3 regions of the Nocardia arthritidis genome follow, and region 2 is predicted to be linked to each of the others. Evidence: riboswitches for the same ligand, from Rfam matches in the RefSeq annotation. Region 2 holds a riboswitch; each other region holds the start of a gene.

Region 1 (10,246 bases), 1.4 Mb from region 2:
GGTCGACGAGCACCGCGTAGGTGACCAGATGTCGCGGTGGCGTCGCGGGTTTCGCGCGGCGGAAGACATCATCGGTCGCGTCCAGCCAGCGCAGCGTTTGGGCGATGTGTTCGCATTCGAGCGCGTCGAACGGTTCGATCCCCCGCACGATTTCGGCGATGACTGCGGTGGCAGGATGCATGGCGGGACTGTAACGCCGCCCACCGACAGGAAACTCGAGGTCAGCGCCGGTCGAAGTGGGTGCGCACCAGGTCGGTGTAGTAGGCGATGACACGCGCGGGCGGGAACTCGCCGGGTTCCGCGAGAGTGAGGCGTCCGGCGTTCCAGACGAGCGCGTCGATGGCGCGGGCGGTCATCGCGACGTCGAGGTCGGTGGTCGCGGCGCGGACGAAATCCTCCAGCGCGGTGACGAGTTCGCGTCGCCAGTGCTCCATCCGGCGGCGGAAGTACGGTGTCGCGCTGTCCACCAGTACGAAGGCGGCTCGCCAGCGGTCCGGGGCCTCGGTGACCGCGCGCAGGAACCCCGCCAGGTAGCGCAGTACGTCGGCGGCGGGGTCGCCGGTCGGGCGCAGCGGCACGATATCGGAAAGTTGTTGGCGGGCAAGTTGTTCCTCCCGCTCGAGCGAGCTGCGCAGTAGGTCGTCGGTGTCGGTGAACTGGCTGTACACCACCGGCCTGGTGACACCGGCCGAGCGCGCCACCGCATCCATCGAGACCTTGTGGATGCCCTGTTCGACGATGATCCGCAGCGCCGCGTCGAGTAGTTGGGCGCGCCGCTGCTCGGGGGCCATGCGCGGCGCGTAGGTGCGATTGCGCCGGGTCGCCGGTTCGGTCATCGCTGCTTCTCTGTTCTGTGTGGGGGCTGGAAAGTCATTTCGGGGCTCTTGACAGCGGGTGGCTCAGTCCAGGATGCTACAGGGACTGTAGCTACAGTAGATGTAGCATTTGTGGAGGACCGTGATGACCACGACGGACGAGCCGATCGGTATCGCCGACTACCTGAGCCTCATCGACCCGGCCAACCGGCCCGATCCGTACCCGTTGCTAGCGCGGATGCGTGCGGCCGGACCGTTCCGGCTCGGCTCCGCGCCCGTCGTCGTCTTTCCCGGGTACGCGGACTGCGCGACGGTGCTGCGGCATCCGGATGCCCGCGTCGACCGCAGGCTCAGCGCCTTCGAACTGTCGCAGTTCCCGGACCCCCGCACCGGCGACGACGAACGTGGGCCCGCATTCCTGTTCCGCGATCCGCCCGACCACACCCGGCTGCGGCGGCTGGTCGCGAAGGCGTTCACCCCGCGCGTCGTACAGACCATGGAACCCAGGATCACGGCGCTGGTGGACGGCATACTCGATCGGGTCTCCGGAACCGAATTCGACGTCGTCGCCGAGCTGGCCTATCCGCTGCCGGTCACCGTCATCTGCGAATTGCTCGGTGTCCCACTGGAAGGCGAGGCGCGGCTGGGTCGCTGGTCGGCGCTCATGTCGCGCAAACTGGATCCGACATCGCGCTCCACCGCCGAATTCGCCGCCGATCCCGCGGCCGTCGACCAGGCGAGCGACGAATTGTATGAATATTTCGAGGAATTGACGGTTCGCAGGCGCGCGGACCCCGGGCCGGACCTGCTGTCCGAACTCATCGCCGCCGAGGAGGCGGGCGACAAGCTCAGCCACGACGAATTGATAAGCACCTGTGGGCTTTTGCTCATCGCCGGGCACGAGACGACGGTCAACCTGATCGGCAATGCGGTGCTCGCGCTGCTGCGCAACCCCGAACAACTCGCCGCGCTGCGCGCCGACCCGGCTCTCGCCGCCGCCGTGGTGGAGGAGACGCTGCGCTACGACCCGCCGGTACAGCTCGCCCCGCGAATCGCCGCCGCGGACCTGCGGATCGGCGATTTCCCGGTGCGCCGCGGCGAGGTCATGATCATGCTGCTCGCCGCCGCACAGCGCGATCCGCGGCTGAATCCGGACCCGGACCGCTTCGACCCGCGGCGTGACATCCGGCACCTGGCCTTCGGTGCGGGGGCACACTTCTGCCTCGGGGCGCCGCTCGCGCGATTGGAGGCGCGAGTCGCGTTGACGCGCTTCGCATTACGGGTTCGCGAACCACGCCTGCTGCTGGACCCGCCGCCCTACCGCGACCATGTCACCCTGCGCGGTCCGGCCGCGCTGCCCGTCGGTTTCACTGAGATCGCACCCTGAGCGCGAAAATTCCTTCGCGACAGGAAGAATCGCTTGACTTCACCGGCGAGTGCGGGTCAGTATTTTCAGGTCAGCACCTCGCTAGGCGAGGCTCCTGTACGAACACAGGCCACTGATCCGACGACGTCGAGAGACGCCCAGGGTCAGGACAGATCTCCCCGGATTAAGGGGTTATCCGAAGTGGCTTCCCCGGCAACGGGATACGTCGTGCAGTGCCGAAGCTCTGACGAGAGGGGTGCCAGCCCGTCTTTCGGGTTCCCCTTTGTGCCTTCATAGTGATCAGCGCGGCGAGGAGGTGGGGGACGACATGATGTCCGGCGATAGTCCGTATCCCAGTCCGGTTCTGACATATACATTCCCAGCTCGCTGCGACACTCCGATCGCCTGACGAACGTCGGCGCGGTACCTCTTGCCGTGCCTGGAAACTGTTGCAGTGTGCGGGTTTTCGCAAAGGAAGTGCGATATGCGAATCCTCGTCTCCGGTGCCAGCATCGCCGGACCCGTCCTGTCCTACTGGCTCACGCGGTACGGATTCACCGTAACCGTCGTCGAAAAGGCGCCGACACTGCGCAAAACCGGTGGTCACGCGGTCGACCTGTTCCGGCCGTCCGTGGAGATCTCCGAACAAATGGGTGTGCTGCCGCGAATCATGGAGCACGCCACCGGAACCGACTACCTCACCGTGCACACGGGTAGCCGCCGGGTGCGATTGGACCAAGCCAAGCTCGCCCGGGCCGCCTCCGATCGGCATGTGGAGATCATGCGCGACGATCTCAGCGAAATCTATTACGACGCAACACGAAACGATGTGGAGTATCGGTTCGGCGATTCCATCACCGCGATCACCGCGGACGGCCGCGTCAGCTTCGAGCACAGCGAACCGCGGGAATTCGATCTCGTCGTCGGCGCCGACGGGCTGCGCTCGAATGTCCGGCGGCTGGTCTTCGGGCAGGTGCCGGAACGGTTTCTGGGCGGCTACCTCGCGGTGGCCTCGGCGCCGCGCGAACTCGCGGTGCCCGGCGAATTCAACGCGCGGTTGGCGGTCGGCCGAGTCGCGGGGATCTACACCGCCCAATGCCTGACCGACTCCCGGATCCTCTTCCTGTTCCGGCCGGAACAGGAACTCGATTACGACCACCGCGATATCGATCAGCAGAAGCGGTTGGTGCGCAAGGCATTCGCCGGCTCGGCGCCCGAGGTCGACCGGTGGCTGGCGGTGCTCGACGATACGCCCGCCTTCTATTTCGACTCCATCACCCAGCTTCGGCTCGACCGCTGGTCCCGGGATCGGGTCACGCTGGTCGGCGACGCCGCCTACTGCCCCGGCCCGGCGGTCGGTGGCAGCACCAGCCTGGCGATCGTCGGCGCCTACACCTTGGCCGGGGAACTCGCCGCGGCCGGTGGCGACCACACCGTCGCGCTGCCCGCCTACGAGGCGGTGATGGCGGAATCGGTCCGGCGTAGCCGGATATTCGCCGCGCGGGCGGCCGCGACGATCGTGCCCACCTCCCGCCTCGGCATGTGGGCACTCATCCAAGCCGGACGACTGGGCACGGCCCTGCCCACCGGGTTGGCTCGCGCCGCAACGAAACTCGGCGCCCGCGGCCTGCGGTTTTACGACTCGATGCCGGTCAAGGATTACGACACTCCGCTCGCGTCGGTCTAGCGGCGGGATCTCTGGGTACGCGAGAACTGACCGGCGGGAGATGGTCAGGAGGTGATGATTGTGATGTCACCGATGTTTATGCAGTTGATGGACATGTTGCGAGACTGGTGGAACATGATGTTCCCCGATATGCCCATGTAGTGACACCGATCGATCAGCCGGACAGCGCAGCCTCGGCCCGCCGCTGTCCGGCTGTATTTTTTTGGGATGGGGCCCGAGGTGTGCGGTGTGGGGTCCGGTATGTGATGTGCGGCGGGACATGCGATGTGGGGCCGGGCATGCGGTGTGCGGCGGGCGTGTGATGTGGGGCCGGGCATGCGATGTGGGGCCGGGCATGCGGTGTGCGGCGGGCGTGTGATGTGGGGCCGGGCGTGCGGTGTGCGGCGGGCGTGTGATGTGGGGCCGGGCGTGCGGTGTGGGGATCGGCGTGTGGTGTGCGGCCTGGGTATGTGGGTGTGTGGCGGGGCGTGTGGTGTGCGGCCGAGCATGCGGTGTGCAGCGGGGCCATGTGGTGTGTGGTCCGGCATGTGATGTGGGGCGGGGCATGTGATGTGCGGGCCGGGTGTGTGGTGTGGGGCGGGGTGTGTGGTGTGGGGCGTGTGGCGTGTGGTGTGGGGCCCGGTATGCGGTGTGGGGCTGGGCGTGCGATCTACGGCCGAGGCAGTGGGGCGGATCATGCCGGAAGGTTGTCAGGGCTGCCGAGTTCGACGGTTATGCGAACCGGATATGTAGCGGCGGGGTCGCTGGTTGATGCTCACGCGCCGCCGGCGCTTCGAGCCCGGCGGCGCCGCTGTCCGTTGTCAGAAGCCGCAGCGGGAGTTGACCGCGTCCCTCGCGTCTTTGGACTCCTGCTCGTGCAGGATGTTCATGACTTGGTCGTCGGGGGCCGTGGCCGCGCGGTTCAGTTGTGCCACATCCGCGTTGAGCGCGCTTTTCAGCGGACCTTCGTCGGCGGCGACCGCCGCGTCGGCCAATTTGGTCGCGACGTCGTGCAGCGCCTTCTTCACGTCCGCGATGCCGACATCGCCGTCGCCGAGCGCGGCAGCCATATCCGTGGCCGCCTGCGCGACGGCGCCGCACGTCACCTTATCGCTGACCGCGCCGGCCTGCCCGGATGCCCCGATGCCGACAACGGTTACGGCCGCCAGCGTCACCACCGCGAGAATTGTTCTCCACATTACTTTTTCCCAACTTCCCGAGCCGAGTTGCGTGCCCGCTGTCGCGTCCATTCGGATTATTTCCGAACGACATAAGCAGATACGATCCGCCGTCACCGAATTCTGTTGCCAAACCTGGGAATTGGGTCGATCCGGTGAGATATCGACTACCGCGAGCGGCAACGGGTCTTCGGGTGACATGCGCGGTGCGAAATGAGCGGGTGAGATGTCGACTACCGAGCGGCAACGGGTCCTCGGGTGACATGTGCGGTGCGAAATGAGCCGGTGTCTAGAGTTGTGGCATGGATGCCGCGTCGGACCGCTACGCCGGTGACCTCGCATCCGCGATGGCGGCGGTGTTCGGTTCGCGCCTGGTGGGTGTCTATCTGCACGGCTCCGCGGTGCTCGGCGGCTTCGATGCGCGGCGCAGCGATATCGATGTCCTTGTCGTGTGCGCGAATTCGCTGACGGTGGCCGAGCGATCGGCCGTCGCTGTGGGGTTGAGCGAGGAACGCCTGCCCTGTCCGGCGCACGGACTGGAATTGAGCGTCGTCACGCTTCCGGTCACCCGGCATCCGACGGCTCTTCCGCGATTCGAACTGCATGTGACAACGGCACCCGATGACAGCAAAGTAGTCGACGGCCATGAGCATGCGGGAGATCCGGATCTGGTACTGCATTTCGCCGTGTGCCGGCAGGCCGGACGCCGCATAGGTTCAGGCCGACCTGCGAGCGAGGTGTTCGCTCCGGTCGCCACCGAACTGGTCCTCGCCCAGTTGGTGCGCGAGCTGCGCTGGGCCGCCGAGCATGCCGCGGGCGAGTACGCGGTGCTGAATGCCTGCCGCGCTTGGCGATTCGCGGTGGACAGCACACTCGTATCCAAAATCGATGGCGGCCGGTGGGCAATGGATCGTGTGCCCCAGCCGGACCGCGAGCTGATCCGCACCGCGCTGAACCGTCAGCGCTGCCTACCCGCCGCCGAGCTGAGTCCCAGTGCCGTAGAGCAATTCGTGCATCAAACACTCGCCCGGGTCACCAGCGGATCGACGTGCGGTCCTATCGCATAAGCCGGACGCGCGGGTGGTCGTGCATCAGCTGGGGCGCGCGGGTAATCGGGCGAGGCCGGGCAGACGCGGATGATCTGGTTGTACCCCACGTGCGATGAGGCTCTTGGCCAGGTAACCCGGGACGACCGATGTCGACTAGGGCGTCGCGATCCTCGTAAGGGATCCAGCTGTGCTGACTCGAATCCCATTAGTGAGGTGACGGTGGTCAGCATCGGCCCGGTGTACGTGCCGCAGGCGGGGCACGGCTGTGGGTATGTGTCGGTGGTGCCTAGTTGATCCGGCCGGCCTTCTATCCCATGGGGGACGGGTGGTCGGTGCTGCTGCGGGGGATAAATGCTGTTATTGGGGTGCCGTGCCTGCGGAGTCATGCTCCTATTGGTTCGTGCGGCACCTCGTACCAGTCGCACCTCCGCCGGGGATGCGGCCGAGCGGGTGTGCCGCAGGCGGGGCACGGTTGTGGGTATGTGTCGGTGGTGGTCAGTTGATCCAGCTGCCCGCCTTCTATCCCGCGGGAGACAGGTAATCCGTGCTGCCACGGGGATGAATGCGGTCATTGGCCTCCCACTGCGGAGTCATGCTCCTGCTGGTTCGTGCGGCATCTCCTATCAGTGGCACGTCCGCCGGGGATGCGGCCGTGTTCGGTGCGTCCAGTTCTTGGGGCCGTCGCGGTGCGGCCGCGGCTCGGCCGTCGGTCCGCCGACGGAACTGTTCTGCGGCGAGGGATTTCCGGGGCGCGGGTGCAGCCGGGTCGCCGTGCGAGCGAACTGTGCCAGCGCAGGGAACACGGTCGCAGTATCGACCGGCTGGGGCGCGGTGGTGTAAGTCATGGGTCCTTCGGTGGGCAGAGATGTTCGATTCGTCGTGACAGTGATGCCGTCTCTGTGCCGCTGTCCGACCTCCAAGGCGACAATGACTGCGGTACCGGCGAATTCGCTATCGTCGCCGAGCTTATGGGTCCAGGCCAGCACCTCACGTGAGTGCGTGCGGCCCGCAATGGGAAGCGTGGCACGGCATTCGTCGTCGAGCGATCCGCATCGTCCGTCTGGTCTGGGCAAACGTTACCGGCCGGCCTGGCTGCGAAGTACGAGGCTGTTGTGAGATCGGATCTGCCGGTTCGGGATTCGGGGTCGAGCTTGCTGCGGCTGGGTGGATCGGTCCGCCTGGGATCGGTGCTGGGGCGGGCTCTGACTGAATAGTGCGGTGCGCAGGTTCGCCCGGAACTGTCGGTGGCTGTTGGGTTTTCGTCAGTCGCCGTTCGGTGGTCGGTCGGGGTGGTGGCGGTGGGACAGTGCTCATGGGGGTAACTCTTGGGTCGATGTCAGTGATTCGTTGCCGGGTTCCCCTGGCACGGGCTGTGCCCGCACACCGTTGTGGGTGTGCGGGTCAGTCCCGATCTGTTGGTGGTTGTTGGTCTTTGAGCCACTCGCGGTGGCGTTGCAGGTCGCGGTCGTTGCGGTGGTGGATCCGCGACAGCGCGCGGGCGAGTAGCTCACCGGGGTGGTGGCGGTGGTTGACTCGTGGTGTGCCGGTGGGGTCGATGTGTGGTGGTGCGATCCATCCGGTGCGGCCTGGGTAGGGTGAATCGTCGCCCAGGACAATGGTTTTCCAGCCGTTGGGGCCATCGTTGACCAATGCGTGGCAGTGGTCGCAGGCGAGGGTGAGGCTTTCGATATCTGTTGCGCCGCCCGCGTTCCATGCTGTGACATGGTGGACCGCGCACATGCTGGCGGGTGCATCGCAGCCCGGGCGGGTGCAGCCGCGCAGGGCGGCGGTCAGCGCCATCCGTTGTGGGGCGGAGGCCAGGCGGCGTTTGCGGGCGAAATGCAGTGGTAGGCCGTGTTTGTCGAATACGAGCAGGTAGGGGTCGGCGTGTTCGGCCAACCGGAGTGCTTCGCTGATGGGGATGGTGCCGCCGGTCGCGGTGGTCGCGAGACCGGTTTTGCGTTCGATATCCTCGATGCTGACGGTCATGATCATCGAGACGGGAAGCCCTCGGTGCGCGCCTAATTCGTCGACTCGGGTTTGCGGGTGTAGCAGGGCCAATAGGGCGTCGTGTTGGCGTTGGGCCTGAGTGCGGGTGTCGCGGGCCGCGGCCGCCACCATGGCCTCGCGGTCGACGAAATCGCAGGCTCCGCGTGGGGAGTTCGGGTCGTCGGGGTTGTTCATGCCAGGCCGGGCGTATTTGGCCATGAACGTATCCCACAGCGCTCGCAGGGTGGGGTCATCGCTCCGGTCAGAGCCGACATCCCATCCGGGCGTTGCCGACCCACGCTCACGCCACGCACCCTGGCACGGTCCCGGTCGTCGGTGAGCTTGCCGTCGGGGTCGAGGTAAGCCAGGACCTTGTCCCCGACCGCGGGAATATCGTCGGCGCACAGGGTGCGAGCGAGCCCGGCCAACAAAGTTTCGGTCGCTTCGAATTCGGGGTTGTGCACCGATCCAGGGACTCGTTTCAGCACCGCCGCGATCTTGCGTGCATGATCGGCGCTGATCGCGCCCTCGGCCAGGGCGGCGGCGGTCGCTGGAAGCAGGGGTGGGTGCACCTCACCCGCCATGTCGATGCGCGGCCCCAGTTCTTCGGCGGCTCGGGTGCGCGCCGACGCCTCGGCCCGCGAAATCAGCAGGGTTTCAGTCAGAAATCGGGTCAGGCCGCCCGCACCCGTCCGCGCCGGGATCGCCCGCTGGGTCAACTGTGCCGACAGTTCGTGTTCCCGAGCCGCGATCCGCCGCTTCAAACACTCGGTGTCACGCACCAATTGGATCAACTCGTCATCAGATAACGGCGTCAACGGCGCGTGCAGGATGCGATCCACGTCGACGGGCAACGGGTCGGCCACCCGTTGCGCCATGTCAGGATCGTCCGGAGTCATGCCCACATTCTATCGAATAAAGATTCGAAAACAAACAGAAATAGCCAACTGCAAAGTAAAAATCTTACTGCTCACAGAATCGTCAAACACAGTGCTGCACAGGCGAAGTCGCTGCTATTCCGAATCGGTCGACCGACTTCGTCTGCAAGCCAGAGCGGAATCGCAAGCGCACTAAGATGTCGGACAGACGCCGCGAACGGTGCCGCGGCCGAGTCCGATAACGGTGCCGAGGCCATCGCAGCAGCCGAAGCGCTAACAGCTGCCCTGGCCGCCGATTACTGCCGCCGCCGTGTCACGGTCCCTTACACGGAATACACCGGCATAAACCATTTGGTGGCGAGCTTCATGTTCGTCCCCGCTGGCCTTCCTGCAGGCACGCTTCGACGGCCGCCCGATCGACAACGGATGCGCCGAGCTGACCGGATACGACGAGAACGACGAAGCTCGCCGCAGGAGCATCGGCGCAGCACCTCGGAAACCGGCAAGGAGAACAGCGCCGTGCGATAACGCGGTGAGCATCGGCCATCCCGACGGACCGGGTCACCCCGGCCAAGATCCCAATCGCACGCGGATGCAACCAGATCGTCCGCATCTGCCTCGACCGACCACCCGCGCGTCCAGCTGATGCAATGAGGTCGAACCGCCGAGAGCTTCAGCGGAACCTCCAGCGGCCGAACCGATTCCGTGTCCTTCACGGGCGGCATCTCGGCCAGTAGCCGCAGATAATGCGCGACCGTGTCGCGCGCCTGCCCGATCTCGATGATGCCCTCGCCGAGGTAGTCGAGAATATGGATAATCGCCTGGCGACGCGCTGATGAAACCAGGAAGACCTCGATCGCTCCCGTTCCTCGATGCGCGAATCTCGCTGCGGGCTGGGACCTGATGAATCGCACGCGCATTACCGCGAAAGCCTTCTGCGCGAACGGTTTCGAGATCCGCTCAGTCGAAAACCACCGGACGCAAGCGTCCCGTGTATGTCGCGGCCCGGCCGAGCGCATCTCCAGCGGCGTCGAGTTCGAGCAGCGCCTCCTCGAAGACCTCGCGCGCCCCCGCGATGCAGTAACCGGGGGTGGTGAGCGCGCCGATCCCGTCGGTATCGATCAACAGACCCGAGGCGGGCAGCTCGCCATAGTCGTCGGCCAAATCCGCCAGCTCACCGCGCAATTCACGCAGCCGCGCCAGCAACTGTTCTCGACGCCCTTCCAGGGCAAGTGGATCGATCATCGCGGACTCCCGGATAGGTGATTGTCCGCAATCTACGCCCTCAGTATGCGACCGCAATCC
Region 2 (10,246 bases):
GCCGCCGACGGCTCGACCCTGCTATGCCTGTTCAGCTCCGGGGTGAACGGCGGCTACAAGTGGGCGGGCCCGTACGCCGTGGCCAGCGGCGTGCAGCAGACCGGGACCAGCTGCGATCCCTCCGCGCAGAAATCGGCCCGCACCACCGACGGCCGCGCCCTGGTCTGCGAGGGGCAGGGCCGCAATGCCATGTGGGTGCCGTGGACCGAACTCTAGCCCTTCTTCGCCCGGCTCGGCTGCACCCGCGGCGGCTCGTTCGGCATTTTCGGATATTGCGGCGGCCACGGCGCGTCCATGAGTCCGGCGGCCATATCGCGTTCCGACATTTCCAGTAGCGGCGCGATCGATTGCGGCGGGCGATCGGCCCACGGATCGCCGAGTTCGGCCAGCCGCGCCGGAACCGTCGCGATGGTCAAATCCTCCGGAACAATGGCATCCAAATCGTCCCAGGAAATGGGTGTCGACACCTGCGCACCGATCTTCGGCCGCACACACCACGCGCCGAAAACCGTTTTGTGCGGGGCATTCTGGTTGAAATCGATGAAGACGCGGGCACCGCGCTCCTCTTTCCACCATTGCGCGGTGATCCGGTCCGGATGCCTGCGCTCCAGCTCCCTGGCCAATGCCACCGCCGCCGCGCGGACCTGATAACCATCCCAATTCGGCTCCAGCGCGACATAAATGTGCAGGCCACGGGATCCGGAGGTTTTGATCCGCGAATCGATGCCCAACTCCGCGAACAATTCCCGGGTGAGCACCGCCGCGTGTTTCAGGTCGTCGAAGGAGATGCCGGGGGAGGGGTCCAGGTCTATGCGCAGTTCGTCGGCGATCTTCAGATCCTGAATTCGATTGGGCCACACGTGAAATCCCAGACAGCCTTGATTGACCGCCCACAGGATGTGCGCCAGATCGTGCGCGACGAGCGCATCGCTGGTGGTGCCGTTGGGGGTGGATACCTCGACGGTGTGCAGCCACTCCGGCGCCGATTTCGGAACCCGTTTCTGGAACCACGATTTACCGGACGCGCCATCGGGATAGCGCTCCAGCAGCAGCGGCCGGTCCCGAACCACGCCGAGGAACGGTTCCGCGACCGCTTGGTAGTAGCGCACCAAATCGAGTTTGGTTTCGCCGCGCTTGGTGAAGTAAATCTTGTCCGGATTGCTGATCGAGACGACGCGGCCGTCGGTCTCGATATCGATCGATTCGGTCATCGCCGGGCCACCGCATCGGCGCGCGCCTCGGCGAAGATAGTGGCCAGCTCGGCGGGCGCGACCTCATCCAGCTGCGCGTAGGTGCAGGACTCCGGCGTGCGGTCGGTGCGGAAGCGGACCAGCCTGCCGCCGTGGCGCAGCCGCCCCGACTGCACATGTTCGTAGCGGACCTCGACCACGAGCTCCGGGCGCAGCGCCTCCCAGGACAGATCCTTGCCGCCGGTCCACCGGCTGACCCCGCCCGGCATCTTGCCGTCGGCCTTCGCCTGCGCGGCCGCGTCGGCCCAGTCGCGCCACGGATGATTGTCGAGCGCGTTCTCCCGCAACGGTTTCAGCTCCTCGACCAACTCCTTGCGGCGGGCCGCCGTGAAACTGCTCGCCACCCCGACGTGATGCAGATTGCCCTCGTCGTCGAACAGGCCGAGCAACAGCGAACCGACGCCCTCGCCGTCCTTGTGCCAGCGGAAACCCGCGACGACGCAGTCGGCGGTGCGCTCGTGTTTGACCTTCAGCATCACCCGCTTGTCCTGCAGGTACTCCAGGTCGTTCGCCTTGACCATCACACCGTCGAAGCCCGCGCCCTCGAAGCGGGTGAACCAGTCCTCGGCCACATCGGGGTCCTGGGTGATGGGCGTGAGATGTACGCGGGCCAGTTCGGTGTCGAGAATGGTCTCGAGCAGCCGCCTGCGCTCGCTGAACGGCGCACCGGTGAGGTCCTGGTCGCCGAGGGCGAGCAGATCGAAGGCTACGAAGCTGGCCGGCGTCTCCTTGGCCAGCTTGTTCACCCTGGACGCGGCCGGATGCAGCCGATTCTGCAGCGTGTCGAAATCCAGGCCCTGTTCGGTGACGACCACGATTTCCCCATCGACAACGCATTTCTCCGGCAGCGCCTGCTTCAGCAGTTCGGCGACCTCCGGGAAATACCTGGTGAGCGGGCGATCGTTGCGGGAACCGAGTTCGACCTCGTCGCCGTCGCGGAAGACGACACAGCGGAAACCATCCCACTTCGGCTCGTAGCTCAGCCCCGGCTCCCGCGGCACCGCGGGCGCGGATTTGGCCAGCATCGGCCGGACGGGCGGCTGCACCGGTAGATCCACGGATCCTCCTTCGGAATTGTCCTCACCAGGAAAGACGGCGTGCGTGCTGCCGATTCATCGGTGGGCTCCGAGCTGGTCCGCCTCTCCGCGGTTTCAGGCCAGGCTCGTGTGCCGCGAGAATATCGCGGGCGGCCGACAGATTCGCGGTGGTCGGGTCAGCCCGTCCCCGATGAGTTACCCATGTGCTCACGAAATCGGTTGTCGACTCGGCATGCACGTGGCTGGTCGAGTTGGTCGGTTGCGGACTACCCGTCGAGCCAGCCGTGCTGGTCGGCGAAGGCGGTGAGCCGGTCGCGGATGGTGAGGATCTCGCCGGCCGTCAGGGCCGGGCTGGCATCCAGCAGCAGTTCGGTGATGAGCCGCTTGTGCTCGGTCGCCGAGAGCTGACCGGAATTCTTGTCCTTCTTGTGGCGCGTAAGGGGGATGGCCGGTTGACCGCCGACAATGCTGAGGTTGATCGCCTTCGGCCCGCGATCGCCCTCGGTGACATCGAATTCGAACACTCTGCCCTGGCGTAGTTCGTCCTCGTCCAACCCGATGTCGTTGACGTGTACGAACACATCGGGCCCGCCATCCTCGGGCCGAATGAATCCGAATCCCCGAGAGCTGTCGAACGACACCAATTTCCCGATGGACACCAACACCCGCTCCTCGTCGCCGTCGCGCTACTGGGTCACTTTAACCCTCGTTATCGCATCCGTTGCGGGAAAACGTCTTTTGCCGGGCGGCCGCGGCGGCGGTATCACCGCCTGCGCGTTGAAATCGCAACGGATCGAATGGAACCGGTCCGAAATCGCGACGATCCCCGGTTCAAGACGCCCACTTGCCGCGCACCGCCTCGAACACATTCGCGGCGGGATCGGCGGTGATCTGATCGGAATCGGTGTCGTAGTCGTACAACTCGGCGTAGCGGCCCCAGTCGATGGCCAGGTCGAGCTGGCGGCGTGCGTCGTCGGGCGAGAAGCCGCGGCGCAGCAGGTCGAGGAAGAAGGAGGCGCGCAGCGAGCCGTCGCGGGATCCGGTGAGCCCCTTGCAGATGGTGCGGACCAGGGGCGCGCGGTGGCGGGCCTGTTCGGCGAAGATCTGCTTGGATTCCTGAATATCGGCGGTGACGAAGCGGGCGCCGATATCGGTGAGGATCAGGTCGCCGGATTCGACGGTGATGAAATCGAGCATGGCGGCGGCGTCGACGAGCGGCAGCAGATCGTCGATCTCGAAATTCAGCTCGTCGGCGATATCCGGCAGATCGGCGCGACCGCCCTTGGCGTACACCAGCTCGACCAGACCCGCCAGCCCGCCGACCGAGGCCTCCGGCAGCGGCTGCGCGGTGGGGGTGGCCTTATCCGGTTCCGGCACAACGGGTTCGGTATCGCGACCGGTGAGCAGTCCGTAGATCTGATCGACCAGCGATTCGAACCAGGGCGCCCGCCGGTCGCGCGGACGCGCGTGCGGCACCGGCACTTCGGCGATGATGCGGCCGGGATTCGAGCCGAGCACCAGCACTCGGTCGGCGAGCAGCACGGCCTCCTCGATATTGTGCGTGACGATGCACACCGATTTGGTCGGGAAATCGTCGGTGGCCCACAGGTTCACCAGCTCGGTGCGCAGATTCTCGGCGGTGAGCACGTCGAGCGCGGAGAACGGCTCGTCCATCAGCAGCAGATCCGGCTCGAGCACCAGCGCCCGCGCGAATCCGACCCGCTGCCGCATACCGCCGGAAAGCTCCTTGGGATAAGCGGTTTCGAAGCCGTCGAGGCCGATCATGTCGATCGCGGCCAGCGCCCGCCTGCGCCGCTCGGCGGGCGGCACGTTGCGTGCGGCCAGCCCGAGCTCCACATTGTCCTGGACGGTCAGCCACGGCATCAGCGCGAAGGACTGGAATACCAGCGCCGCACCGGGATTGGCGCCGTTGAGCAGTCCGCCGCGGTAGCGCACCTGTCCGTCGGAGGGTGCGATGAGCCCGGCGATGATGCGCAGCAGGGTCGACTTGCCGGAGCCGGAACGCCCGAGCAGCGCGACGATTTCACCGCTGCGCAGCTGCAGATCGATACCGTCGAGCACGCGCAGCTCATCGCCCGCCGCGCCGGTGAACCGCTTGCCGACGCCCGCGATATCGAGCAACACCTCGCCGGTGGTGGTCGTTGCCGTCATGTGAGACCTCCTGTCGAACGAAAATGCTTGGCGAACAGCCCGATTCGCGCGGTCACAGCGAGTACCGCCGCTGTGCGAGCGCGTAGAGCCTGCGCCAGAAGACCCGGTTGATGACGACGACGAAGATGCTCATGACGAGCACCCCGATGAGGATGCGCGGCGAATCACCGGCCGTGGTGGCCTGTTTGATATAGGAGCCGAGTCCGGCGGCGACCAGCGTGGTCGACCCGTACTCCACCACCTCGGCCACGATGGACGCGTTCCACGCCCCACCGGCGGCGGTGATGCCGCCGGTGACGTAGCTGGGGAAGATGGCGGGCAGAATCAGCCTGCGCCACCACAGTTTTCGTGGCAGCTGCAGGTTGGCGGCGGCCTCGCGCAGATCGTTGGGCACCGCGCTGGCGCCGGCGATGACGTTGAACAGGATGTACCACTGCGCGCCGAGCGCCATGAGCAGCACACAGGCCCAGTTCAAACTCGCGCCGCTCCACACCAGAACGGCCGCGACGAGTGGGAACAGGAAGTTGGCCGGGAAGCTGGCCAGCACCTGAACCACGGGCTGCGCGAGCCGGGACACCTTGGGGTTCAACCCGATCCAAACGCCGATCGGCACCCAGACCGCGGTCGCGAAGATCAGCAGCACCACCACCCGCAGCAGGGTGATGAAGCCGAGCCCGAAGGCGTGCAGCACCTCGCCGAAGCCCGCGGTCGACGCGATATAGGTGACGACCCGGTATGCGCCCCAGACGATTCCGGCCGCGATCACCGCCGCGAAGACCATATCGCCCGCCCTGCGGCGCGCCGGTGAGGTGCGCAGCGGATGTTCGGCCAGCCCGAAGACGCTCATCACCCGGTCCACCGGCGCGACGACCGGGCCGAGCACCCGGCCGAGCAGCGTCGGAATGGTGGAGCGGCGCAACAGGTTCAGCACCAGGCTGCGCGGCGCCTCGGCCGCCTCCGACTCCTCGACCCGGAACCGCTCGGCCCATGCGGTGAGCGGGCGCCAGAAGAAGAAGTTCACCCCGACGACCATGACGATCATCACGCCGATCGCGATGAACACCTTGCCGAGATCCTTGTCGGCGCTGGCCGTCGCCACGAAGGAGCCGATGCCGGGCAGCGCGAAATTATTGTTGTTCACGCTGATCGCCTCGGAGGCGACGAGGAAGAACCAGCCGCCGCCGAAGCTCATCATGCCGTTCCAAACCAGCGGGATCATCCCGCTCGGCGCGTCCACCCGCCAGAATCGTTGCCAGCGCGACAATCTCAGGTTGCGCGCGGCCTCGTCGAGTTCGCGCGGCTGGGCGATGAGACTGTAGTAGAAGGCGAAGGTCATATTCCACGCCTGCGCGGTGAAGATCGCGAAGATCGACGCGCATTCCAGGCCCAGCTGCGATCCGGGGAACAGCGCGATGAACCCGGAGACGGTGATGGACAGGAAGCCGAGCACCGGCACCGACTGCAGAATGTCCAAGGCGGGCAACATGATCAGCCGCGCCCGCCGCAGCCGGGCGGCGGCCGTCGCGTAGACGAAGGTGAATACGATCGAGAGCGCGAGCGCCGCGAACATCCGCAGCAGCGAGCGCGCCGCATAGTAGGGCAGCTCCGAGATATCGGTGGAAACCGTTGCGGGAGCGGTGTTCGCGTCGAACGGCACGGCGGCGCCCGCGGACAGTCGCACGATCACATAGACGAGCACCGCGGCGCCGGTGAACACCACGGCATCGGCGATCCTGGCGCGCGGGCGGTCGAGCGCGTCGCGGGAGGGGTAGGAGCGCAGCAGCGTCATGCCTGGGACCCGCCCGCCTTCTCGTTCACCGAGGTGTGCCAGCCGACGCTGGTCACCGACGGTTCCAGGCTGAGCCTGCTCACCGCGGATTCCATCTGCCGGTCGTCGCGCTGATCGCCGACCAGTTCGGCGCGCACCTCCACCCGGCCGGGTTTATCGGTATTCGCGCTCGACACCGAGACCAGGCGGAAATCGGTGCGGGTCAACGCCTGTACCAGCAATGCGCGCACATGTGCCTCGTTGTCGTCGTTGGTCACCGCGACGAATACATAGCTGGCGGCCTGCTCCTCGGTGGATACCGGATTGCGGTCGACGGCCCGGCCCGCGGCCCGCAGCGCGATATTCACCGCGACCACCGCGACGGTGCCCGCGAGCGCGGTGCTGTACATGCCCGCACCGGCCAACGCGCCGACCGCGGCCGAACACCACAGTGTGGCAGCGGTATTCAGCCCGCGCACGTTGAGCCCGTCGCGGATGATCACACCGGCGCCGAGAAAGCCGATGCCGGAGACGATTTGGGCGGCCACCCGGGTGGGGTCCGCATCGTTGCCCTGGAAACCGTTGGCGGACAACAACACGAACAGGGTGGCGCCGGCGGCCACCAGGGCATTGGTACGCAGTCCGGCACCGCGGGCGCGGTACTGGCGTTCGAAACCGATCGCGGTACCGAGGCCGACGCCGGTGAGCAGCCGCAGCACCATTTCGACTGTTGACATGACGCTTTCTCCCGAATGATGTGCGCACCGTCGAAACAGCAGATTACGGGCGGGTATGCGCCCCGTCGCGAGCTACGAAGGTGTCGCCAGGTGAATTGTTGGCAAACAGGGATCTGGGACTATCACCGCCGGTCATCCGGCTCACCTCCTCAAAAACTTCCGATCGTGCCGCGCGCTTGTCGATCATGGTGGTCGCGTGCGCCTACCGTATCCGAGGAACGGGAAATCTCGACGAACGCTTGACGGCTTCCTCGTAAGACCTTTGGCACTGCACGGCGTGAACCCGGGGATGGGAGCCAATCGGAGTCACCCCTTAGGCCGGGGAGACCTGTCCTGACCCGGGGCGTCTCTCGACGTTCGGGGTCGCTGGCCTGTATCCGTGCAGGAGCCTCAGCGAACGATGAGCACCTTGCGTCAGCGAGTAAACACCCCGCCGCGTGTCATGGCAAATCGGGGGCCTGGTCCTGGTACAGAGCGCGATAGATGGTGAGCGTCGCGACGTAGTGGTCGACGATCTGATCCCGGCTCGCCCGCAGCGAGCCGTTCAGCCAGGCCGAGAACATGCCGGCATTGCCGCTTGCCATGGTGACCGCGGCCAGCCTGCGCCGCACCGGATCCTGGATGTGCGCGAACAGGTGGTCCTGCATCAACCGGGTGAATACCGGCATCACCGCGATGGTCGTCTGCCCGAGCCCGGTGCTGGAATAGGGCTCGACCAGGAACAGTCGGGATTTGCGCGGGTCGGCCAGCACCTTGTCGACCAGGATCTCCGAGAGCTGCCGGTCCCGCGCCGGATCGTCGGTGGCCGCGAAGGCCGTCATCGGCGCCAGGAACTCGTCGGCGACCTGCCGGTACAGCACGTCGAGCAGTTCGTCGCGGCTGGCGAAGCTCTCGTAGAAATAGCGGTCGGTCAGGTTGGATCTGCGGCAGACCGCGCGCATGGTGACCCCGCTCGCGCCGGATTCCCCGATCAGGTCGAGCGCGGCCTCCAGCAGCGCGGCCCGGCGGGCCTCCCTGCGCTCGGTGAGCGTGGTCCCACCCCAGATGCGGGGACCCCCGTCGGCTGAATCCTGACCTGTCTGCACTCGCCTACATTAAGGCCCTGTATCGACCGGACTTCGAGACAGGGCCTGGCGCGCCGACCGAACCTCTCGTCAGGACGGCACCACGCAGGCGGGGCCGAGGTTGATGCCGGTGCCGACGGCCACGCTGGTCTGCACGTATTCGCCGGTGCTGCGGACCGCGTAGAGGGTGTGGTTGCCGGGGACGGCGGGCCGCCAGGTGGCGGTGACCGAACCGGAGTCGGAGACGGTGACCCAGCCGGACGGGTCGAAACTGCCGGTGGGGTCGAAGAATCCGATGACGTCACCCGGTGTCGCGTTGGCGGTGGCGGTGTAGCTGCAGCCGGTGCCGTACTGCGACGAGCTGCCGAAGCTCATCCCGGGGGTGATGGTGATCGAGGTGACGGCGGCGGGCGCGGCGGGTGCGGTACACACCAGCGCGGCGCCGACAGCGCCGACGGTGGTCAGGGTGGCGGCGACGGTCTTCTTCGACGGAAGCAGCATGGTGCATCATCTCTTTCGAGTCCGATGGAGCGAATACCCGCGCATGACATCCTGCGCTAGTGCGCCAGTCTGCGCGAGCCGTGGCCGGGACACGCGCGGAATGACATTTCCCGTACCCGTCGACTCATGTCCCGCTCTCCATCGGCAAACCGGCGTCGCGCCAGGCGACGACGCCGCCGGACAGGCTGGCCGCGTCGTATCCCGCCCGCCGGGCCAGTGCGGCGTAGCGCGTCGAGAGCTCGCCCACCGGGCAGACGAAGACCACCGGCCGCGATTTCGGGAACGGGATGCCCTGGACGAACATTTCGTCGAGCTGATCGTCGCGGATGTTCACCGCGCCGGGCACATGCGCGATCCGGTAGGCCATGGCGCCGCGGGTGTCCACGATCGTCGGCCTGCCGATGCGGTCCAGCTCGGCCAGTTCGACGGGCGAAAGTGCCGGTGTCGCGGCCAGTTCCGCGGTGGTGGGCACCGCGCGGCGGTCGGCCCGGCCGAACAGTTCCGGCCTGCGCTTCTTGATATAGGACAGGTACGGTTCCAGCCGGTCGCACACGATGAATACCGCGACCACCGGATCGTCGGCGGAGCGTCCCGAAAGATCCAGTGCGCCAAGGTAATCCAATGCGGCGGCATAGCTGGCGCCGCTGGTGGGCCCGGCCAGGACGCCGTAGCCGGTGGCGAGCGCGAGCGTCGCGTCGATGGCGCGGCCCGCCTCCACCGTGACGATCCGGTCGTAGAAATCGGGCTGGAAAAGCCCGACCTCCCACATCTCGTTCTCCGTCCGGATGCCGGGTATGAAGTCGGCCCGCTCGGAAACCACCGCGACGGTGCGCAATTCGGGATTGTGCTTGCGCAGGTAGGTGGCGGCGCCGCGGGTGGACCCGGTGGTGCCGAGACCGCCGATCAAATAGTCGACCCTGGTGATGCCGTCGGCGGACAGATCCTCGTGGATCTCGCGGCCGGTGCCGTGATAGTGCGCCTCGACATTCTTCTCGTTGGTGTACTGCGACGGATGATGGTACGCGCCCGGCTCCTTCGCCATCGTCGCCTCGATCACCGAATACACGTCATTGGGCGTCGTCGGGTCGGGGCATTCGGAAAGCCCTGGCAGTTCGACGATTTCGGTGCCGAACAGCTGTAACAGATCGCGTACCTCGGCCACCTTGATCCGGTTGGTCACCGCGCGCAGCCGGATCCCGTACATGGCGCCGAGGATGCGCAGCGCCTTTGCGGTATTGCCGCTGGACGCCTCGATCAGCGTCTGTCCGCAGGCCCGGATCGCCTCGATCTCGTCCCGGATCATGCCCCAGGCCACCCGGTCCTTGACCGAGCCGAAGGGGTTGTGCGACTCCAGTTTCGCGTAGAGCCGCACGCCGTCGAGCTGATGCACGCCCGGATCCAGGTGCAGCAGGGGAGTGTTGCCGATCAGATCGGTGATGTCGTCGTAGCGCGTCACGGTGCCTCGGTGGGTCGGCGGGGCAGCGGCGGGCGCCGCGGTGGCAGCCGGCGCGGTGGCGGGACGCCGACCGGAATCAGCGGCTCGTAATCGTAATCGCGGTATACCTGGAAGCTGCCCGCACGGTGCGCGACAGCGAGTTTCAGCGGGACCGGATGCATGGACGCGGTCGCCGCCGACAAATCCATGTGGTAGGCGGCGGTATTCGGGAACACCACCACATCACCGGGACTCGGGCATTCCGGCAGCCAGACCTTGTGA
Region 3 (10,246 bases), 4.0 Mb from region 2:
GCCATGGAGACGCCGATGAATTCGGTGACGATGGTCAGCGCGTTGACGATGAACAGATCGCCGACGCTGAACGCACCCCAGAACTTGCCGAACCGGGCGAAGATCAATCGGGCGTGGCCGACACCCGCGACCGCGCCGAGCCGGACCACCATTTCCTGGTTGACGTACAGCACCGGAATCAACAGCGCCAGTGTCCAAATCAGCGCCATACCGTAGTTCTGCCCGGCCTGCGCGTAGGTCGCGACGCCACCGGCGTCGTTGTCGCCGACCATGACGATGAGGCCGGGGCCGATGACGGCGAGCAGCATGCGGAACCGCTGCCAGCGGCTGCGGCCCTCCGCCGTATCGTGCTGTTTGATGGTGCCGAGGGCGCCGACGATATCGCCGACATGTGCCGAATCCAGTGCTGCCGGAGCGCCGTTGGCGGGGGCAACGGCTACCGTCGCGGTGTTGTCGCGGCGGCTGCCGCCATTCGAGAAGAAGGCCATCGCCATTCCCTCGCTTCCTGAAAATCATTGCTGCACAACAGCAGTGGTGAGACTTCAGTGATCCGTTCGACGCCGTCGTCGAAATGCGTATCAGTAGGTGGTGTGGCCGCCGAGCGAGGCGGTGAAGATCGCATTGCGGCCCCGGCTGACGCGCAGGTTCGCCTGCTCCTGCGGGGTGAGGGTGCGCCGGGCACGCTGCTTGCGGGCCGACTCACCCAGTACCGAAAGCACGGTCAGGCCGGGCCGGGCGCGGTTCTTGCGAACCGACTCGCCCAGCATCGAGAACAGGGAAATGTGACGCGGAAAAACAAGGATCGCCATGGCGAACTCCTGACAGGAAAGTCAGTCACCACAACCTTTTTCGGGCACCGCAAAATAACCCGGACACCAAAGCACCGACCCCCTCACCAAAGCGGAATTCGCTTCGTAGGTCGATGGGTGGTTTCAGGTTTCAGGCGGTAATCAGGCCGCGGCGAGCTGGTATCGATAGGGGTTTTCGAACCGGACTCGGATACGGACTATCGCCGGACTTCATAACGTCCCCCACCTCCTTGCTGCCGAGACGCACGCGAGCGTCGCTTACTCATGGCATCAGACCACGCGGTAAGGGATACCCACGCCTGAAACGACGAGGTAGGCACCCCTCTCGTCAGAGCTTCGGCACTGTACGACGTATCCCCCTGGCAGGGAAGCCACTTTGGATCGCGCCTTAATCCGGGACGATCTGTCCTAGCCCTGGGCGTCTCTCGACGTCGTGGGACCAGTGGCCTTTGTTCGTACAGGAGCCTCGCCTAGCGAGGTGCTGACCTGAAAATGTTGCACCCAGACTGATCGAAAGTCAAATCAGTGCCGGTCGGTTCTTCGGTTATGGCTAGGTCGTTGCGACACAATCTTTTTCGGTCCGGTTGCGCAACTGGGGACGCAACCGGACCGAATTGCTCAGGATTGCGCCGGCGCCGCGGGCGGGGTGTTGAGCCGCTGGAAGAATTGGATCGCCGACGCGATGCCGACCGGAACGCCGAGCACGATCGTGCCCGCCGCCGCGCCGAGCGCGACACCGGCGACGATGCCCGCGAGGCAGCCGCCGACCGCGCCGGGCAGGAAGATCGGCGGCATCAGCACCGCGCCGACCACCGCGCCCGCGACACAGCCGACGCCGCCGCCGATGATGGTGCCGACCAGGCTGCCGACGCCGGTGGCCAGGCCGAATTGCGTTCCGGCCGCGCTCAGCGCGGCATCGAAATCGGCCTGCGCATCGATCGGCTTCAGCGCCGGGCTCGGGGCCTGGGTCGCGGTTGCCGGATCGGTGCCGGGGGTCAGGATCGCGGTGTGGCCGTCGATCTCGGCGGCGATCGGGAAGACCTTGTCGTCCAGCCGGTAGCTCAGCGGCATACCCGCGGCCACGTGGCCGTCGGCGTCGAGCACGTCGAACTGGCCGTCCTTGGCGAACAGGGTGCCCGCGTCGGTCTTGACCACGATGGATTTGTCGACGACGTTCGCGGTCCAGTGGATGCCGGGCGCCTCGGTGGACGAATTCTGTTGCGGCGGAACCGCTGTCGACTCGGGAGTGGTGATGTTGAGCGCGCCGAGCGCGACCGCGGCGCCTGCCGCGTAGCTGCTGAACTTCCTCATCGAAAAACCTTTGGAGCTCGGGTGGTATTCATACCGTTTTCGGGCATGACAAAACCATGGCGGGCGGATTTTTGAATCCGATTTCTGCCCGAATAATTCGGGCAGCACGAATTACGCGGTCGCGATATGGCGCGGGCCGCGGATTACGAAAGCGTTCATGGTCGTGTGACGAGAATCGAGACACGACGAGGCCCGGAAAGACCGGGACTCGGATACGGATGGTCGCCTATGGGCATCGGGCCTTTCCTCACCTCCTCGAGGCCGGGCGCACGGGGGCGCGAGCAGGGCGCACGCGAGGAAGCCACCACGGCAGAATCCGCTGGTGGGCACCCCTCTCGTCAGAGTTTCGGCACTGCACGACGTATCCCGCTGCGCGGAAAGCCACTTGGGATCGCCCCTTAATCCGGGACGACCTGTCCTGATCTTGGGCGTCTCTCGACGTCGTCAGATCAGTGGCCTGTGTTCGTACAGGAGCCTCACCTAGCGAGGTGCTGTTTACGGCGAAATCCTGTCATTCCGGAAATCGGAAGTCAATCCGGACATTATTCGGTTGCCGCGCGCCGATCGAGTTCCAGAATCATGGCGGCCATCGCGGCGCTGTACGCGGCGCTCGCCGCCGACGGGCGATCGGCCGGATAATTCGAACGATGGGTGACGATCACCCCGTTCGGCAGGGTGACGGTGCGGTCCGGCACGGTGGCCACGCAGTTGCCACCGGATTTGCCTACCAGATCGACGATTACGGTCCCGGCGGCCATCGTGTCGAGCGTCGCGGCGTCGAGGAGGACGGGTCCCCTCGAACCCCGGTGCACCGCGGCGCAGAAGACAAGGTCGGGCGGCTCGGCCGCGAGTTGGCGCCGCAGCACCTCCGGATCGCCGTCCGGGTTGGCGAGAAAACGCTTCGCGCCCAGGCGGATCGCCGCGTCGGCCTGCTCCGGCCGGTTGCCGACGGCGACCGCGGCATCGCCGGAGCGCACCGCCGTGCCGATCGCGGACAGCCCGGCCTGCCCGCAGCCGATGATCAGCGCGCGTATCGGCCCCGATACCGAAACCAATTGTCGCGCTTGCCCGTACGCGATTTCCCCGGCAATTCGGCTCATCGCCGAGAGCGCGTCGATATCGGGGCGGTCGTGCGCCACGGCCTCGAAACCGACGGATGTGACACCGCGAGCGCGCAATTCGTCGATCCGCGCCGCGCGGTGGATCGGATCCTGGAATCCGACCAGCGTCATATGCGGACGGACCAGCGAATCCAGTTGATATGCGGGCGGTTTCACCCACGCCACCAGATCGGACACGCCGTACAGCTCGGCCCGGTCGACGAGATCCGCACCGGCGGCGCGATATTCGGCATCGGCTATTTCCACACCGTGGCCCGCATCGTGTTCGACCATGAGCCGATGGCCCGCCGCCACCAGCCGCCGCACGCCGTCCGGGGTGAGCGCCACCCGCCGCTCCGCCTTCGCGGTTTCCCGTACTACCCCGGCAATCATTGCGCGACAACGGTTTCGAGCAGACCCAGGCGCAGCAGCACATCGCGGTAGGTGTCGCCCGCGCGGATGTCCAGGATCAGCCGCGTCAACCGGTCGAACAGTTCGTCGAGCAGGTCCGGCGACTCCTGGCCCGGCGCCTTGCGCGGTGCGAGCACATTGAGCCGGACACCGAGCCGCGCCGATCCGGTGCGGTCCAGCGCGACACTGTCCACGCCCGCCGCGGCCAGCAGCAGATCCTCCAGTTGCGCACTGGATTCGACGCCCGCCGCGGCGAGCAGGTCGTCGGTGAACGCGATGGTGCGGAACATCCCCTGCGAACTTCCCAGCGGCCGCAAGACCTTCGCGCCGACGCGGACATTGATCGCATCGATATGCCTACGCGCACGGTCGAGCTGGCGGCGCATCAGCGTGCGATTGTGCGCGAAATACGCCTCCGGCGTGTGCTCGACGATCGCCCGCGCCAGGTGGATCGACTCACGCTGGAACGAGATGGTGAGCCGGTCGCGGATCCTGGCCAGCCATTCGGCGTCACCGGAGCAGGCGGCGCCCAGCTTACATGGACCGAATGCGTTGTAGCCCTTGGAATTTCCGGTGACCGTCAAGACCCGGTCGTACAGTCTACCGCCCGGCAGCGCCAGCGCGGCGATGGGGATGTGCCGTGCCACCATGGCATCGAAGGCCATATCGCAGATGATCGGCGCACCGCTGTCGAGCAGCACCTGGGCGATCCGGGCCAACTCATCCGCCGAATAGTCCACCACCACTGGATTTCCCGGCAACGTCAGCAGCACACCGCACAGCTCGCCGCGGCTCGCGAAGTCGCCCAGGCAGCGCGCCAGCAGCTCCGGATCGATCTTGAACGCATGATCCGGCGCGACCGGACAGGAAACGACGCGCAGCCCGAACTTCTCGACGTGAATGCTGGAACTCTTGTAAAACCCCTCCGGGCAGACGATTACGCCGCCGGGCCGGGCCAGCGTCGCCACCGCCTCCTCGAGCAGCATGGTGCTCGAGTACGGGCAGACGATGACCTCATCCGGATGCACCGCGATACCGGGAACCGTGATATCCGGCGCGGCCAACCTACCGAACAGCCTGCGCGCGGCCAACTCTCGCAGAATCAGCGGTTGCCGCTTGTCGTAGAGCGCGCCATCGCGATATTCGTCCGCGTACTCGGGCGTGACGCCCGGATCCCGCATGGACATCAGCTCTCGCCAGGCCCGGTCGAGCGCGGCGGCGGCGTCCGGGTGCAGCGGCAGCCCGGTTTCGCCGTGGTAGGCGTCGAGCACGCCCGAGTACCAGCGGCCCTCAGTTCCGGCGAACTGCGCATCAGCACCTAATTGCTTGCGCACCAGACGTTTTCGCGCCTCGGAACGTTTCGCGACGGTCGCGAGACCCACCTCGCGCCGCCACGGCTCGATATCGGTCAGCGCGCTCGTCACGACCTATTGCCTTCGACGGGAGACTCCCCCGGCGCGGGCATATCCAGCCAGCGCCGTTCCAATGCCGCGCGGAACCGGTCACGGCAGTCGGCGAGCCGCTCGTATCCGGCCAGTTCCGGATCGGCGACCACATCGTTGACCACGATGGCCGATCCGGCCAGCTTCAGCGCGTAGAGCTTCTCGAAGCGGCGCACCGCGAACGCGACATCGTGCTTCAGCGCCGAGAAGCGGGTCGCCACCCGGGCCTGCCGCGAATAGTCGTACTCACCGACCGCGACATACTGTTCGTCGACGACGAGCATGCTCTGCGCGTTGCGCGCGTGCTCCCGCTTGACCAGCACGCTCTCCACCCCGGATCTGGTTTGCCGCCATAGTCTTTCGTCATAGGGCCAGACGTCGTCGATGGTGTCGAGCACGTACATCCGACGCACATCGATCTTGGGCGGATGCGATTTGTCGGCCAGGCGCAGAATCGCCTCGTGATAGTCGTCGCCGACATCGCCACCGATGGTGCCGAGGTCCGCGGTGTGGATCGCGCGGACCGAGCGCCTCGCCTGCTCGAGGATGATCAACCAGTCGCTCACCGTATTCCACTCCCATACGGTGGCGCTGCGCGACGGAATCTGGGTGATGATCTCCTCCGCCCGCTCCAGCTGCCGAGCCGCGATCATGCGCAGCGGCTCGATCTCCTCCTTGACGCTCGCGGCATCGATCAGGCTCTGTGCGATGCCGAGCGCCCGATCGACGAGTTCAGGGTCCTTGCCGAGCAATACGTTGAAACGCATCCGGAGGTCGTGGTACCCGCCGGTGCCGCCGCTCGAATTCGAATCGTCGAGCGCGGGCAACTCCGCGCCGAGCGCCAGGCTCAACCGTTCACGCAGCGGTAGCGGGGGTATCCGGGTACCGTTCTCGATCTGCTGGATCAGGCTGCGCGAACAATCGGACTTCTTCGCGAGCGCCGCCTGGGTGAGCCCGCGTTCCGTGCGGAGCCTGCGGACCAGTTCACCGACCTCCTCGCGGCCCGCGCTCGAACCAGCCATTCCACGTCTCCCGTCCTGCGCATGGGGTTGCCGTGCTCATCGTGTGTCATCCGGTCGTCATCATAGTCACGATGTGTCAAGGGTTGCCGTTCGGAGCACTGTGGGTTTCCCGAATGATGGCTGAGATCCGGATAGTTCGCGCCCCTCGGGAGCCGACCCGATGATCCCGGCGGCTCGTTCCCGTCTCGGCTCGGCCTGTGCGTGGCCAATCCTGCTGTTTCCGAGCGATTTTGCCGACATCGAGCCCGAATCTTGCTTAAACAATATCTTTTTGGATTTTTTCATATCCTGAGATATCACTAAGGCTTAATTGACACGCCGAAGTGGCGATCAATAGCATTGGTGTCAGCGCCACCCCGGCACCGGACCGGCTTACCCGCCGCACCCCGCGTTCGGACGGTGGCCGGATACGAGGAGGTGTCATGGCACTAGCGTTGACCGACTGGTTGATCACCAGCGACATCACCCCGGAAAGCGCGCGCTTCGTGCCGACCGCCGACGGTGGCCACTGGATCCTCAGCTGGCTCCCGGACATCCCGCTTTCCCGCGAGCGCGCGATCAGCGGCATGGTCCTCGACGAGACGCTGAGCGATCCCGATCCCGAAGATCCGCTGCTCGCAATGGAACTCGCCGCGATCAGGGCCGCAGACCTCGGCATGGAACTCGCCGAGGCCCTGCTGCGGCTCTACGCCCGCATCCTCGAGCGCGACCGGCAGCAGCCGCTGTCCGGCGCCCCCCGGCTATTCACCGCCGCGTGAAGCCGGGTGGCGCCGCTGCGGGGTCGGCGTCGCCCGGCTCCGCACTCAGCGACCGGAGACCACGTTCACCAGCTTCGGTGCGCGCACGATCACATTGGAAACCGCCCGTCCCGCAAGGGCATTGGTGACGCCCGGCGCGGAAAGAGCGAGCCTGCGCAGCGATTCGTCGTCGATGCCGGTCGGCACCTCCACCCGGCCGCGAACCTTGCCGTCGACCTGAAAGACGCAGACCGTGGTTTCGGCGGTGATCAAGGCGAAATCCGTGACCGGCCAACCGGAATCGGAAACCGATGGCCGATGGCCGAGCCGCTGCCACGCCTCCTCGGCGGTGAAGGGCGCGAAGCACGAGGTCATCCGGACCAGCGCCTCCGCGCCCTCGCGGATGGCCGGATCGCCCGCGCCCGGACCGCTGTCGACGGCCTTGCGCAGCAGGTTCGTCAGCTGCATCAGTTGCGCGATGGTGACGTTGAGCCGCTTGGCCGCCATCAGCTCGGTGGCCTTGGCGATCACCTCGTGCACCGATCTGCGCACCGCCGACGAGCCCACCGTTTCCACGGAAGTGCCTGCGGCACGGCCGATTTCGTCGGCCAGCCGATACACCCGGGCCAGCCATTTGACCGCGCCCTGCGGTGCCAGGTCGGCCCAGTCGATATCGTCCTCGGGCGGTCCGGCGAAGATCATGGTGACCCGCACCGCGTCGGGGCCGTACAGCTCGATCTGCTCCTGCAGGTTCACCAGATTGCCGAGGCTCTTGCTCATCGCCTTACCGTCCATCAGCACCTGGCCCTGATTGGTCAACCTGGTGAACGGCTCGGTGAACGGCAGCATTCCGGCGTCGTGCAGCACCTTGGTCAGGAACCGGGCATACAGCAGGTGACCGGTCGCATGCTCCTTGCCGCCGATGTATTCGTCCACCGGCAGCCAGCGCGCGATGCCGGCCGGATCGAACGGTCCATCGGCGTAATCCGGATTCGGATAGCGCAGGAAATACCAGGAGGAGTCGACGAAGGTGTCCATCGTGTCGGTATCGCGACGGGCCGGGGCGCCGCAGCGTGGGCAGGCCACCTCGGCCCAGTCCGTCGCGCTGGCCAGCGGTGAGCGCCCGCCCTCCGGCCGCAGCTGATAGCCGGTCTCCGGCAGCCGGACGGGCAGCTGCTCGTCCGGCACCGCGACCTCGCCGCAGGTATCGCAGTGGATGATGGGAATGGGTGTGCCCCAATATCTTTGGCGGGACAGCAGCCAGTCGTGCAGCCGGTAGGTGACTGTTGGGGCGCCGCGGCCACGCTCGGCCAGTTCGGCGACGATCTCGGCCTGCGCGGCGACGCTGTGCGCACCGGTGAACCGGCCCGAATCGACCAGCACACCGACGCCGTCGGCCGCGACGCCGGTCCTGGCCGGATCCGCCGCGCCCGTTTCGATCACGGTGCGCACCGGAAGTCCCAGTGCCAGCGCGAAATCGAGGTCGCGCTGATCGTGCGCGGGCACGGCCATGATCGCCCCGGTGCCGTATCCGGCCAGCACGTAATCGGCTGCGTATACCGGAATGCGTTCGCCGCTCAGCGGATTCACCGCATAGGTGCCGAGGAACACACCGGTCTTCGGCCGGTCGGTGGACAGTCGCTCGATCTCCGTCGCGGCGGCGACGGAGTCCCGATAGATGATCAGGTCTGTCGACCGGTCGGGCGCGCACAGTTCGGCCGCCAGCGGCGCATCGCAGGCGACGACGAAAACCGTTGCACCGTAAATGGTATCGGGCCTGGTGGTGAAGACACGGACCGGAGCGGAGCGGCCATCGATGGCGAAATCGATATGCGCGCCCTCGGATCTGCCGATCCAATTGCGCTGCATGGTCAGGACTTCCGACGGCCATGCCCCCTCCAGCTGGGCCATATCGTCGAGCAGTCGCTGCGCGTATTCGGTGATCCGGAAGAACCACTGGGTGAGCGCGCGCTTGCGCACCTGCGCCCCGCACCGCTCGCACCGGCCCTGGATCACCTGCTCATTGGCCAGGACGGTCTGATCGGTGGGACACCAGTTCACCGTCGCGTCGGCGCGGTAGGCCAGCCCGCGCTCGTACATGCGCAGGAACAGCCACTGATTCCAGCGGTAGTACTCCGGATCGCTCGTATGCAGCCGGGTCCGCCAATCGAACGAAATGCCGAGCCGCCGAAAGGATTCCGCCTGTGTCGCGATATTCCGGTAGGTCCAATCCCGCGGATCGAGTTCGCGTTTGAACGCCGCGTTCTCGGCGGGCAGGCCGAACGAGTCCCAGCCGACCGGGAAAAGCGTATCCGCACCGGACATCCGGGCGAATCGGGCCATCGCGTCGCTGATCGCGTAGACCTCCGCGTGACCCATGTGCAGGTCGCCCGACGGGTAGGGAAACATGCTGACGATATACCGGCGCTCGGCGGGCGCGCCGTCGCCGAGTAACCGTGAGACCTCGAAGGATCCGAGTAGATCCCACGACCGGAGCCACCGGTCTACGGTGGTTGTCGGGTCGAAGGTCTCGTCGCTCGAATCGTCAACGGAAGAGGTCATCGTCAGGCTTCACTCGCTGTGGTCGAAATCGAATAGGGGTAAATGGGTGCGGTGACACACCCGCAAACCGCCGTCGACCCCAGAATGCCAGGGTCGACGGCCGATTGCGATCGTATATTGGCCACCGCGGCCCACCCGCTCTAGCCCGACCACACGGGAAAGCTGGTGCAGAACAACACATCTGATTCCGAATGCGACACCAGATGCGTATCGTGCCCGGTTCGGTTCAGCAGTTACTGGGCGCCGGTCTGCCGTCGAACCGGTCGGCCAGGTAGGCAATGCCCTTGGGCGCGTTGAGCATCGCGGTGCCGTGATCGGCGCCGGGCAGCATCTCGAACAGCACCGGGGTCCCGGCGCGGCAGTACCGCTGCGCCACCTCCCTCGCCAATTGCGGACTCACCACATCCGCGGAGCCGTGCCACTGGTATAGCGGCACCCGCGGCACACCGTTGAAGGTTTCCAGGCTGTTCTCGTGCAGTATCCGGATCTGGGCGGTGTTGACGTCGTCGGGAGTGCCGCTGAAGTAATCACTGAACCGCTTGTTCGCCGCCGACGCGACGATTTCCTCGGTGCAGGCGTTGGCGATCCGGCCGCGCAGCTGTTCACCGGCCGGATTCAACCAACCGTCCAGCGCCATTTCCTTCGGATACTCCCGTTCCAGCCCGACCGCCCCGGCGAAACCCAGACCGAACAGCACGTTCGGCTGCCCGCTCAGCTCCAGCGCGAGCTTGCCGATATTCACCGGAACCCCGCCCTCGGCGACACCGACGATGGGCAGTTCCGGCGCGTACTCCGGGGCGAGCGCGGCGGCGAAACCGGTCGCCATGCCGCCGCCGGAATAGCCGGCCAACC

The links. Region 2 has a riboswitch for magnesium ahead of F5544_RS21215 (MgtC/SapB family protein). Riboswitches for the same ligand answer to the same signal wherever they lie in the genome.
Region 1: it holds a riboswitch for magnesium, as region 2 does, so the genes downstream of both, F5544_RS14770 (FAD-dependent monooxygenase) here and F5544_RS21215 (MgtC/SapB family protein) in region 2, are expected to answer to the same signal.
Region 3: it holds a riboswitch for magnesium, as region 2 does, so the genes downstream of both, F5544_RS39470 (hypothetical protein) here and F5544_RS21215 (MgtC/SapB family protein) in region 2, are expected to answer to the same signal.

The regions. Positions count from the first base shown of each region.
Region 1 covers NZ_CP046172.1:3,307,180-3,317,425, forward strand. Annotated here, with positions in the region: gene F5544_RS14755 (NUDIX hydrolase) at 1-181, opposite strand, end outside; gene F5544_RS14760 (TetR/AcrR family transcriptional regulator) at 222-836, opposite strand; gene F5544_RS14765 (cytochrome P450) at 961-2,202, shown strand; M-box (ykoK) riboswitch at 2,273-2,444, shown strand; gene F5544_RS14770 (FAD-dependent monooxygenase) at 2,666-3,868, shown strand; gene F5544_RS14775 (hypothetical protein) at 4,669-5,046, opposite strand; partial or broken gene F5544_RS47545 (nucleotidyltransferase domain-containing protein) at 5,382-5,492, shown strand; gene F5544_RS47550 (aminoglycoside adenylyltransferase domain-containing protein) at 5,763-6,092, shown strand; gene F5544_RS47555 (HNH endonuclease signature motif containing protein) at 7,476-7,874, opposite strand; partial or broken gene F5544_RS46345 (DUF222 domain-containing protein) at 7,920-8,962, opposite strand; gene F5544_RS14790 (hypothetical protein) at 9,265-9,861, opposite strand; gene F5544_RS14795 (hypothetical protein) at 9,902-10,186, opposite strand; gene F5544_RS14800 (DUF4386 family protein) at 10,227-10,246, opposite strand, start outside.
Region 2 covers NZ_CP046172.1:4,693,061-4,703,306, forward strand. Annotated here, with positions in the region: gene F5544_RS21185 (hypothetical protein) at 1-216, shown strand, start outside; gene ligD (non-homologous end-joining DNA ligase) at 213-1,211, opposite strand; gene F5544_RS21195 (ATP-dependent DNA ligase) at 1,208-2,308, opposite strand; gene F5544_RS21200 (cold-shock protein) at 2,554-2,952, opposite strand; gene F5544_RS21205 (AAA-associated domain-containing protein) at 3,119-4,459, opposite strand; gene F5544_RS21210 (ABC transporter permease) at 4,512-6,248, opposite strand; gene F5544_RS21215 (MgtC/SapB family protein) at 6,245-6,964, opposite strand; M-box (ykoK) riboswitch at 7,205-7,373, opposite strand; gene F5544_RS21220 (TetR/AcrR family transcriptional regulator) at 7,405-8,049, opposite strand; gene F5544_RS21225 (hypothetical protein) at 8,119-8,529, opposite strand; gene F5544_RS21230 (pyridoxal-phosphate dependent enzyme) at 8,654-9,985, opposite strand; gene F5544_RS21235 (decarboxylase) at 9,982-10,246, opposite strand, start outside.
Region 3 covers NZ_CP046172.1:8,704,041-8,714,286, forward strand. Annotated here, with positions in the region: gene F5544_RS39460 (NRAMP family divalent metal transporter) at 1-488, opposite strand, end outside; gene F5544_RS39465 (hypothetical protein) at 579-809, opposite strand; M-box (ykoK) riboswitch at 1,123-1,294, opposite strand; gene F5544_RS39470 (hypothetical protein) at 1,428-2,120, opposite strand; M-box (ykoK) riboswitch at 2,444-2,615, opposite strand; gene F5544_RS39475 (hypothetical protein) at 2,663-3,613, opposite strand; gene F5544_RS39480 (pyridoxal phosphate-dependent aminotransferase) at 3,610-5,055, opposite strand; gene F5544_RS39485 (helix-turn-helix domain-containing protein) at 5,052-6,095, opposite strand; gene F5544_RS39490 (hypothetical protein) at 6,518-6,853, shown strand; gene leuS (leucine--tRNA ligase) at 6,899-9,394, opposite strand; gene F5544_RS39500 (lipase family protein) at 9,621-10,246, opposite strand, start outside.